2 regions of the Arthrobacter sp. Soil761 genome follow, and region 2 is predicted to be linked to the other one. Evidence: riboswitches for the same ligand, from Rfam matches in the RefSeq annotation. Region 2 holds a riboswitch; the other holds the start of a gene.

Region 1 (5,524 bases), on a different contig from region 2:
GACGGCGACGCCCGAGGCGGTGCCGCTCTTTCAGTCGCGTCGGTCACCGGCAAGCCGGTCATGTTCGCCTCCACCGGCGAAGGCCTGGACGATTTCGAACTCTTCCACCCGGACCGGATGGCCTCGCGCATCCTGGATATGGGCGACATCCTCACCCTCATCGAACAGGCCGAAAAGGCCTGGGACAAGGATGAGGCCGCCCGGATGGCGAAGAAGTTCGCCGACCAGGAAGACTTCACCCTTGAGGACTTCCTGGCCCAGATGCAGCAGATCCGCAACATGGGCTCCATGAAGAAGATGCTCATGATGATGCCGGGTGCACAGAACATCCGGCAGCAGCTGGAGCAGTTCGACGAACGCGAGATCGACCGCGTCGAGGCAATCGTCCGCTCCATGACACCGCACGAGCGGCTGGCGCCGAAGATCATCAACGGTTCACGGCGGGCACGCATCGCCCGTGGTTCCGGCGTCCACGTCTCCGAGGTCAACGGCCTGCTTGAGCGCTTCGCCCAGGCCCAGAAGATGATGAAGAAGATGGCCCAGGGCGGCATGCCGGGAATGCCGGGGATGCCTGGCCTGCCCGGCGCCGGCGGCGGTGCCCGGAAGAACGCCAAGAACGCGCCCAAGAAGAAGGCAAAGTCCGGCAACCCGGCCAAGGCTGCCCAGGAGCGCAAAGAAGCGGAAGCCCGCCGTGCCAACGCCGCCAAGGCGCTGCCTACGGGCGCCGCCTTCGGCCAGCAGGGCGGGGACTTCGACCCGTCCCAGCTGAACCTCCCCAAGGGCTTCGACAAGTTCCTGGGCAAGTAGCAGTTCCCCGGCAACGCAGCGCCAGGTGTCGTTTTGACCTCTCAGAACGACACCTGGCGCTGCTTGCTTGGGATGTCAGTGCCGTGGAATAGGGTTGGGACATGTTCAAGCAGAGGGTAGTGTTCGTGCACGGCGCCGGAACCTTCGGTGCCGCCGCGTGGCCGCGCCAGCACGGCATGGCACTGTCCTATGACGCCCTGTTCCTCCGCCGCCATGGCTTTGACGTCCTCGCGGAGCCACTGGAGTCGTCCTTCGCGGAGGACACCGCCATCATCCTGCGCTCCCTTGCCGATGACGGCCGCGGCGCCGCCGGCGGGCATGTGGTGGCGCACTCCCAGGGGGCGATCGCGGCCATGATGGCCGCCGTCGAACGTCCGGACCTGGTCTTCTCATTGACGCTGGTGGAACCGGCCTGCCTCTCCCTGACAGCGGAACTCCCGGCCACTGCCGCCCACATCAGCCTCATGCAGCCCCTCTTCGACGTGCGCCACCAGCTCAGCGACGAAGACTTCCAGCGCGAATTCGTCCGGCGGGTCTTCGCCACCGACCTCCAGCAGCCCGCCACCACGGAAGAAAAAAGGTCCGCCCGCAGGCTGCGGCTCCAGGCCCCGTCATGGGAGGCGCCGCTGCACATTGTTCCCGGGGTGCCCACGCTGGTGCTGACCGGTGGGTGGGAACCGCTCTACGAGGAAATCGCCGGGTACCTCCGGGAGACCGGGGCCCTGCACCGCGTTGCCGCGGGAGGACACCGGCCCCATGACTCCCCGGACGGGGACCGGGCCATCCGGCAGTTCATCAGCCAGGTCAGCCGGAGCCAGCCGGCCCGCGCGTCCTAGCTGTCAGCAGGCACCCGCAGTTCCGGCAGGTAGACCTTGCCGCCGGCCGCCAGGAATTCCTCGCTCTTCCCGCGCATCCCGGCCGCAGCATCGGCCAGTGCCGCCTGCGCCTCCGCGGAACCAAATTCGTCGCGGATGTCCTGGCTGATCCGCATGGAGCAAAACTTGGGCCCGCACATCGAACAGAAGTGCGCCGTCTTGGCAGGCTCAGCCGGCAGCGTCTCGTCGTGGAACGCCTCAGCCGTCACCGGGTCCAGGGACAGTGCGAACTGGTCCCGCCAGCGGAATTCGAACCGCGCCTTGGACAAGGCGTCGTCCCGCTCATGCGCCCCCGGGTGCCCCTTGGCCAGGTCCGCCGCGTGCGCGGCGATCTTGTAGGTGATCACGCCGGTCTTCACGTCGTCCTTGTTGGGCAGGCCCAGGTGTTCCTTCGGGGTGACGTAGCACAGCATCGCGGTGCCGTAACGGGCAATCTCGGTGGCACCAATCGCTGAGGTGATGTGGTCATAGCCCGGAGCAACATCTGTCACCAGCGGGCCCAGGGTGTAAAACGGGGCCCCCTTGCAGAGTTCCTGCTGCCGCTCGACGTTTTCCCGGACCAGGTGGAAGGGAACGTGGCCGGGCCCCTCCACCATGACCTGCACGTCGTACTCCCACGCGCGCTGGGTGAGCTCGGCGAGCGTGTCCAGTTCCGCGAACTGGGCGGCGTCGTTGGCGTCCGCCGTCGAACCGGGGCGCAAACCGTCGCCCAGGGAGAAGGCAACGTCGTACTTCGCGAAGATCCCGCACAGCTCATCGAAGTGCGTGTAGAGGAAGTTCTCCTGGTGGTGGGCCAGGCACCAGCCGGCCATGATGGAGCCGCCGCGGGACACAATGCCCGTCACCCGGTTGGCGGTCAGCGGGACATAGCGAAGCAGCACGCCGGCGTGGATGGTCATGTAGTCCACGCCCTGCTCGCATTGTTCAATGACGGTGTCCCGGAAGATTTCCCAGGTCAGCGCGTTGGCCTCGCCGTTGACTTTCTCCAGGGCCTGGTAGATCGGCACGGTGCCGATCGGGACGGGGGAGTTGCGGATGATCCATTCCCGCGTGGTGTGGATGTCGTCGCCGGTGGACAGGTCCATAACGGTGTCGGCGCCCCATTGCGTGGCCCACTGGAGCTTGTCCACCTCCTCCGCGATGGAACTCGTCACGGCCGAGTTTCCGATGTTGGCGTTGATCTTCACCAGGAAGGCCTTGCCGATGATCATCGGCTCGGACTCCGGATGGTTGATGTTGTTCGGAATGATGGCGCGGCCGGCGGCCAGTTCGCTCCGGACCAGTTCCACATCGCAGTTCTCGCGCAGCGCCACGAAGCGCATCTCCTGCGTGATGACGCCCTGCCGGGCATAGTGCATCTGGGTCACCGTCCGGCCGTCGACGGCGCGGCGGGGCACCGGCTGCGCGCCCTTCCACTCCGCGGAGGCGGCGCCGCGGCGGACGGCCGAGCGGCCATCGTCGAGCAGGTTGCGTTCCCTGCCGCTGTAGGCCTCGGTGTCTCCGCGCGCCACGATCCACTCCGCGCGGAAGGGCTCCAGGCCGCGGACGGGGTCGCTTCCCGGCCCCGCCGTCCGGTAGGTCCGGAACGGTGCGTTCGGCTGGCCGTTGGGCGATGGCTCCAGGGCAATTTCCGTGACGGGTACCCGGATGCCGGACCCGGCGTCGTCGATATAGGCCAGCGAATGCGACGCCAGGGACCGGGTCACTTCGGACTGGTTCACCTGGGGCGTGGAGCCGGCTCCGGAACCCCCGGTGGACGGCATGTGGGCAGGGTTCAACTGGGTGTTTTGCGTACTCAAGGGAATACTCACTTCCTTCGCCGGCATTACCCGGACAGGTTCAACGGTCGCAGGCTGCGTCAGCCCGATCTCAGCCCCTGCAAGGGCTCCCGTGTGGTCAGAGAAGAAGCTACCACAGGCCCCCGGAAGGGCGGTGTCACATTTGCGGGTGCTAGCCTGACCGGGCATCGAAAGGAAGCCCGATGGCAGACATCATCTACTTTCGCGGACCCGTCCTGGCCGCACCGGACCGGGTACACCATGGACTCTGGTCGGTGGACGGCAAGCTCACGTTCAGCCGGCCCGCTGCCCCTCCGGCGCGGGAACTCGACGGCTGGGTGCTGCCGGGGTTCGTCGACGCCCACTGCCACATCGGCCTGGGTCCCGACGGCCCGGTGGAACCCGCCGTTGCCCGGGAGCAGGCGCTGGCTGACCTCAACGCCGGAACCCTGCTGGTCCGCGACGCCGGCTCACCTGCCGATACCCGCTGGATGCAGGGCGGCCGGGACTTCCCGGTACTGATCCGTGCAGGACGGCATGTGGCCCGCACACGCCGCTACCTGCGCGGCTTCGCGGCGGAGGTCGAACCCGACGGGCTCGTGGAGGCCGTGCGGAAGCAAGCGCGCGACGGCGACGGCTGGGTCAAACTGGTGGGCGACTGGATCGACCGGAGCGCCGGCGACCTTGCGCCCTCCTTTCCTGCCGCCGTCGTGCGTGACGCTGTGCAGGCTGCCCATGATGAAGGTGCCCGGGTCACGGCACATTGCTTCGCCGAAGACACCCTGGACCAAATGCTGGACGCCGGCATTGACTGCATTGAGCACGCCACGGGGCTGCTGCCGCGCCACCTGCCCCGGTTCGTGGAGCAGGGCGTACCGATCGTGCCCACCCTCATCAACATCGCCACCTTTCCTGATATCGCGGAGCAGGCGGACGCAAAGTTTCCGCGCTACGCCGCCCACATGCGTGCCCTGTGGGAACGCAGGCTGGAACGGGTGGCGGAGGCCCATGCCGCCGGCGTCCGGATCTTTGCCGGCACGGACGCAGGCAGCGTGATCCGGCACGGCAGGATCGCAGATGAGATCCTCGCCCTGCGCGGGGCCGGCCTGCCCATGCATGCGGCCCTGGATGCCGCCTGCTGGGCAGCGCGTGCGTGGCTGGGCGCTGACAACCTGGAGGAAGGCGCGCGGGCCGACGTCGTGGTGTGCCGGGACGACCCCCGGACCACCCCGGACACGATCACGGCGCTGGAGCACGTGGTGCTGGGCGGCCGCATCATCCGTTGAGTTATTTGGTTCCGCTACTTGGAATAAATTGAAGCTTCAAGTAATTTTAATATGTGACAGGCCGCCGAAGTGACGGCCTCCAACACAAGGAGCCTTCAAATGACCGACGCAGCCAGCAGCCAGGATCTTCTTCCTGCCGACCTCGCCATGGGCACGGTAATGCTCAAGGTGGGCGACATGAAGGTCATGACCGACTACTACCAGCGCGCACTGGGCCTGGAGGCGGTGGCGGAGCAGGACGGCGGGCTCTACCTGGGCAGGCTCGGCAGGCCGCTGGTCCACCTGGCGCCGGCCCCCGGGCTGCACCTTCCCGGCAGGGGAGAGGCCGGCCTGTTCCACACCGCCCTATTGTTCGAGGACCAGGCTTCCCTGGCGGCCACCATCGCCACGGCAGCCCAGTACGAACCCCGGTCCTTCACCGGCAGCGCCGACCACCTGGTGAGTGAGGCCTTCTACTTCACCGACCCCGAGGGCAACGGCATCGAGCTGTACTGGGACCGGCCGCGCAGCAACTGGTCCTGGAACGGGACGGACGTGGTGATGGACAGCCTGGCGCTTCCGCCGCAGCGCTACCTGGAGCAGCACCTCACTGAGGAATCCCTCGAAGGCCAGCGGCGGACGTCCGCAGGCGTGGGGCACGTCCACCTCCAGGTTGGCGACGTCCAGACCGCCAGGGACTTCTACGTGGGTACCCTGGGCTTCGAGAAGACGGCGGGCTGGCATGGGCAGGCCCTGTTCGTTTCCGCGGGCCGCTACCACCACCACATGGCCATGAACG
Region 2 (5,524 bases):
CATCCAGAAGGGGACCCAGCAGCATGATGACGCTGCGGGTCCTGCGCGCCGCGTCAACGTCCATGGCTTCCAGGTCCAGGACGGCGGGGCGGCGAAGACGCAGGTCAGTGTCGTTAAGCCAGGTGCACTCGACGCCGATGCTGGTCAGCACTTCGACGATGCGGTTGACTTCCTCGATCCGTGCCAGCCGGCGGAGCACGGTGGTGCCACGGTTAATCAGGCTGGCGCACAGCAGGGCGACGCCGGCGTTCTTGCTGCTGTTGACATCCACGGCACCGGAGAGGGTACGGCCGCCCTCCACCCGCAGGTGCGTCATCTGCGGCTTGCCGACGTTGACGATGCTGCGGTCGAAGATCTTCTCCAGCCTCTGGATCATCTTCAGGCTCAGGTTCTGCTTGCCCTGCTCCATCCGGGCAACGGCGCTCTGGCTGGTGCCGAGCTCGGCGGCCAACTGGCCCTGGGTCCAGCCCTTCTCGCTCCGGGCATCCCTCAACATGGCGGCAACGTGCTCAGCGGTCTCCTGCGTCATACCCGCAAATATATCATAGATGAGTTACGCGAGCCCTGATCGGCCACCGGTACGGGGCACCGGGAAAGCCTCTACCCACTGCATGCGATAGGAATCACCTGGGCCGGACCGCCAACATCAACTGCCCAGCCACACCATGTTCCAGGTCCCGGCGGCCAGGGCAGCAAATAGCGCGAGGCCGGCCACCAGGACACCGCCGGCCACCACCCCAAGGTCCAGCGCGCTGAACGTGGATTCCCGGGCCCAGGTCCGGCTGCCGCCGCCGAAACCGCGGGCTTCCATGGTCACGGCAAGCCGGGACGCGCGGCGGATGGCCTGCACCAAAAGCCCGAAGCTCTGCCCCAGCGTGGCCTTCACCCGCTGGGCCACGCTGCCGCGCGAACCCACGCCGCGCGCACGCCGGGCCATCCCGATGGTCTGCCATTCTTCAGCCATGAGCCCCACCAGGCGCATCGCGGCGAGCGTTCCCAGGACAAAGCGGTGCGGCAGTCGCGCCTTCTGCGCCAGCGCGTCGGCAAGGTCCGTGGGATCGGTGCAGCTCATCAGGAGCACGGCCGGAAGGGCGATCGCAAAGCCGCGCAGGAGGAAGCCGATGCCCAGCTGCAGGGAACCTTCGCTCATGGACCAGATCCCGGCGTCGAGCAGGATCCGGCCGCTGTCCGGGGCCAGGATGGAGGTGCTCCAGCCACCCACGGCAGCGGCGAGGATCAGCGGCCAGCCGCGCTGCCACAGCAGGTACAGGGTGAGCCCGGCCAGGGGAAACAGCAGAAGCTCAAAGACCAGGGCCACGGACGCCGAAACCCAGTCGATGGACAGCGCCAGGACGGCGGTGATCAGCAGGACGGCAGCGAACTTGCTTAGTGGATTGGCGCGGACCAGGAGGGCATGGTTGCCGCCCAGGGTGAGTTGCTGCCTCATGGCGCCACCGCTTCCGCCGCGGCCATCCGCAGTTCGGCCCCGCCCAAGGCCTGGGTGAATTCGGCGTCATGGGTCACGGACACCACGGCAGTGCCGGCATCCAGGAGCTCGGACAGGAAGGACGCCAGCTCGGCCCAGGTGTTGGCGTCCTGCCCGAACGTGGGTTCATCCAGGACCAGGACCTGCGGGCTGGCGGCAAGGACGGTGGCCACGGACAGCCGCCGCTTCTCGCCACCGGAGAGCGTGTAGGGGTTGGCGTCCACCAGCGCGGTGAGCCGCAGCCGCTCCAGCAGTTCGTCCACCCGATCCCCGCCGTGGCCCAGGTGCCGGGGGCCGAACAGCAGTTCGTCAAGCACCTTGCCGGTCACGAACTGGTGCTCCGGCTCCTGGAACACCGTCCCCACTCGGGAAATCAGCTGATCCGCCTTCCACCGGTACGGGTCAATGCCGGCACCGCGGCTCAGGTCCATGGTGGCGGAGACCTTTCCGGACACCGGTTCCAGCAGCCCTGCCAGGGTCAGGGCGAAAGTGGACTTACCGGCGCCGTTGGGACCCGTCACGGCGAGCGCCTGCCCGGCGCGCACCTGCGCGGCCAGGCCTTCCTGGACCGGTGACGGCGGAATCTTCCTTAAGCCCTTGCGTCGGGGACGTTCGCGGGCGACTCCCAACTGTTCGGCCGCGAGCAGGAGGTTTCCCGTGCCGGGGGCCGGGACCACCGCCCGGGCACGGGTTGCCGGGACGTAGCCGGGGACCCACACACCGGCGGCGGCCAGCATGGCCCGCGCCTCCGTGAGCACCTGGTCCGGCGGCCCGTCCAGGAGTACGGCAGGATCCGCGGCGGAGCCCGGCTGCAGGACCACGATCCGGTCCACCAGGTCCTTCCACACGGACACCCGGTGCTCCACCACCACCAGCGTGGCCCCGGTCTTGTCCAGGCACCGCGCCACGGCATCGCGGACCTCCAACACGCCGTCCGGGTCCAGGTTGGCGGTTGGCTCATCCAGGAGGATCAGGCCCGGGCGCATGGCCAGGATGCCGGCCAGCGCCAGGCGCTGCTTTTGCCCGCCGGACAGGGCCGACGTCGGGTGGTCCAGCGGCAGGTGGGACAGTCCGACGTCGGCAAGCGCCTCGTGCACGCGCGCCCAGATTGCTTCCCGTGGGACGGCAAGGTTTTCGGCACCGAAGGCGACGTCGTCCCCCACCCGCGACAGGACCACCTGCGTCTCGGGGTCCTGCTGCATAAGTCCGGCGCGCCCGCGCTGGGCGCGGGGCACGGCGCCGTCAACCAGCAGCGAACCCGACTCGTCGGCGTCCCCCGCCTCGCCGCCGTCGTCGTTAATGTCCCCCAGCACCCCTGCGAGCGCATGCAGGAGCGTGGACTTCCCGGCACCCGAGGGGCCGAGCAGGAGCACCCGCTCCCCCGGGCTGATGTCCAGGTCAAGCGCGTGGACGGCAGGCTTGGCCCTGCCGGCATGCCGCCACCCCCAGCCCCGGGCTGTGACGGCGGCAGGGCGGACGGTGCCGCCGTCACGCTGGGCTGGTGCCATCAGGAGAAGACAGGCTCCGTGGCGGCCTTGCGCGAAGCGAAGGAGCTCAGCACGCCCGTACGCGCCAGGCCGCGCGTGGCCAGCCAGGACAGGGCGCCGGCGAGAATGGCGCCGGAGAGGGTGGTCAGCACGATGTACGCCAGCTTGTCCGCACCGGAGTAGGCGATGTTCCAGCCCCACGGTGCGAACGAGTCATTCAGTCCGCAGAAGAATCCAGCCGCGGCGCCTGCCAGCAGGGAGACGGGCAGGTTGAACTTGCGGTAGACGAAGATGGCGAAGATGATTTCCGCGCCGAGGCCCTGGATGAAGCCGGAGAAGAGGACCGAGGCACCGTACTGGGAACCCATGAGGAGTTCCCCGGTGGCGGCCACGGTTTCACAGAACAGGGCGGCTCCGGGCTTGCGGATGATGAGCATTCCCAGCACGCCGGGAATCATCCAGCCGCCCGCCAGCAGCCCGGTCAGGGGCGGGTAGGCGGCATTCATGGGGGCAGAAAGCGCGGCTGCTCCCTGGTCCCACGCCCAGAAAATGACGCCGCCCGCGATGGCCACCAGCGCGGCGACCACGATGTCCACGACGCGCCAGGACTTACTGGTGGTCTTCTTGATTGCTGCAGTACTCATGTGATCCTCCTGGGAAACAGGAGGGGAAAGTGGACCCGGCTGACGGCTGTTGCCGTGCAGCCGCGGCACTTTGAGAACTCGACTCCCTTGCGCCGGTACTAACCGGATCAGGTTCGAGGGTCTGCGGCTGTCCGCACTCTCAGCGCCCACCTGCGGTGCCCGGCTTGTGCCAGGATGTCCGACGGCGGCGCTCCCCTGTCGTTATTAGTGGTGCTTTTGGATGGGTAAGGCTTTTTGAACTGCCCTTCCGGGCGTGGTCAAGTTTACACCTGGCGGGGGTAGATTGAGGGCCATGAGCGCCATTCCACCGGATGTGACCGGATTCGATCCTGATTCCGCCGACGCCCAGCTGGAGGGGTCACTGGAAGCGTCGATCGCCCGCATCGAGGCGGAGGTCCGGGAGCTCCAGTTCCCCGGCTTTTCGCTGGATGACGCGTTGAACCTGGGCCTGCTCCTGGTGGAGCTGGGCAAGGAGCGGTCCCTTCCCATCGCCATCGACATCACCAAGGGCGAGCAGGTCCTGTTCCACGTCGCGCTCCCGGGCGCCACGCCGGACAACGGGCACTGGATCCGCGCCAAGCAGCGCACTGCCGCCCGGTACGAGGTGCCGTCACTTTTGGTGGGGCTTCGCGGCCGGCTGGGCGGCGGCCGGATCGAGGACAACGCCTGGTTCGATCAATCCCGGTATGCAGCCCATGGCGGCGCCTTTCCGATCTACGTCACCGGCGTGGGCGCCGTGGCCACGGTGACCGTCTCCGGGTTGCCGCAGCTGCAGGACCATGACCTGGTGGTTGAGGCGCTGCGCGACATCCTGGGGTCGTCGCTGCGGGATTAGGCGCCGGTTGACCTGCCGCCAACAGGAAGCCTGCTTAGCTTTTATTAGTAATCATGCTTACTATATTGGTTCCCGGGTTTCGAGGAGGACAGGGCATGGGAGTCACCATGGGCGGTCCCGCGTTCGTTCCCGTCACCAGCGCGGCAGACCAAGGAGCACCATGAGAATCCCGGAATCCAGAGGCCCCCTCAGCAACGCCCTGTTCGCACTCCTTGCGCAGGCTCCGGCCGAAGCCGGGACGGGGCTGGACGGGCTGTACCACCTCGCGGCACGGCAGGTGGCCGGCACTAATGACATCATCGGCGACGAGGACATCCAGCTGGCCCTCTTCTGCCTCTACGAGCTCCACTATTCCGGCCTGGCCGGCGTCTCCGACAACTGGGAGTGGGAGCCGGCGTTAATCCGGGTCCGGCAGCTGGTCGAGGCACCGTTTGAGGCAGCCCTCCGTGCTGCCGCGCACCAGGCCGCCGCAGACTTCGAACTGCCTGCCGGTGCCCTGACCAGCGACCAGGTCGCCGACGTCCTGTTCGGCCTCGCAGCCACGGACACCGGGCCCAGCGTCTCCCGCTACGTCGCCAGGAGGGCGGGCCTGGACCAGCTCCGGGAGTTCCTGATCCACAAGTCGATGTACCAGCTGAAGGAAGCCGACCCGCATACATGGGCCATTCCGCGGCTCAGCGGACGGCCCAAGGCGGCCCTGGTGGAAATCCAGGCGGATGAATACGGCGGCGGCCGCCCCGAGCGCATGCACAGCGCGCTGTTCGCCCGGACCATGCGCGGTTTGGGCCTCGACGTCAGCTACGGCGCGTACGTGGATGCCGTCCCCGCCGTCTCCCTCGCGTCCGTCAACCTCATGTCGCTGTGCGGCCTGAACCGGCGGCTCCGGGGTGCCATCACCGGCCACCTGGCGATCTACGAGATGACCTCCTCCCAGCCCAACCGGTTCTACGGCAACGGATTCCGCCGGCACGGTTTCGGCGCGGACATCACCCACTACTTCGATGAGCATGTGGAGGCCGACGCCGTCCACGAGCAGATCGCAGGCCGGGACCTCGCCGGCGGCCTCGTCGAA

What was found. A riboswitch is a leader RNA that binds a small molecule or an ion and turns the genes downstream of it on or off. The one in region 2 is predicted to bind thiamine pyrophosphate.
Region 1: linked by a shared signal. The riboswitch ahead of thiC (phosphomethylpyrimidine synthase ThiC) and the one ahead of ASG79_RS13855 (ECF transporter S component) in region 2 are both predicted to bind thiamine pyrophosphate.

The regions. Positions count from the first base shown of each region.
Region 1 covers NZ_LMSF01000001.1:222,162-227,685, reverse strand. Annotated here, with positions in the region: gene ffh (signal recognition particle protein) at 1-807, shown strand, start outside; gene ASG79_RS01100 (alpha/beta fold hydrolase) at 909-1,643, shown strand; gene thiC (phosphomethylpyrimidine synthase ThiC) at 1,640-3,445, opposite strand; TPP riboswitch at 3,477-3,584, opposite strand; gene ASG79_RS01090 (amidohydrolase family protein) at 3,664-4,746, shown strand; gene ASG79_RS01085 (VOC family protein) at 4,846-5,524, shown strand, end outside.
Region 2 covers NZ_LMSF01000023.1:371,281-376,804, forward strand. Annotated here, with positions in the region: gene ASG79_RS13840 (UDP-N-acetylglucosamine 1-carboxyvinyltransferase) at 1-529, opposite strand, end outside; gene ASG79_RS13845 (energy-coupling factor transporter transmembrane component T family protein) at 647-1,447, opposite strand; gene ASG79_RS13850 (ABC transporter ATP-binding protein) at 1,444-2,994, opposite strand; gene ASG79_RS13855 (ECF transporter S component) at 2,994-3,617, opposite strand; TPP riboswitch at 3,684-3,824, opposite strand; gene ASG79_RS13860 (heme-degrading domain-containing protein) at 3,910-4,452, shown strand; gene ASG79_RS13865 (iron-containing redox enzyme family protein) at 4,613-5,524, shown strand, end outside.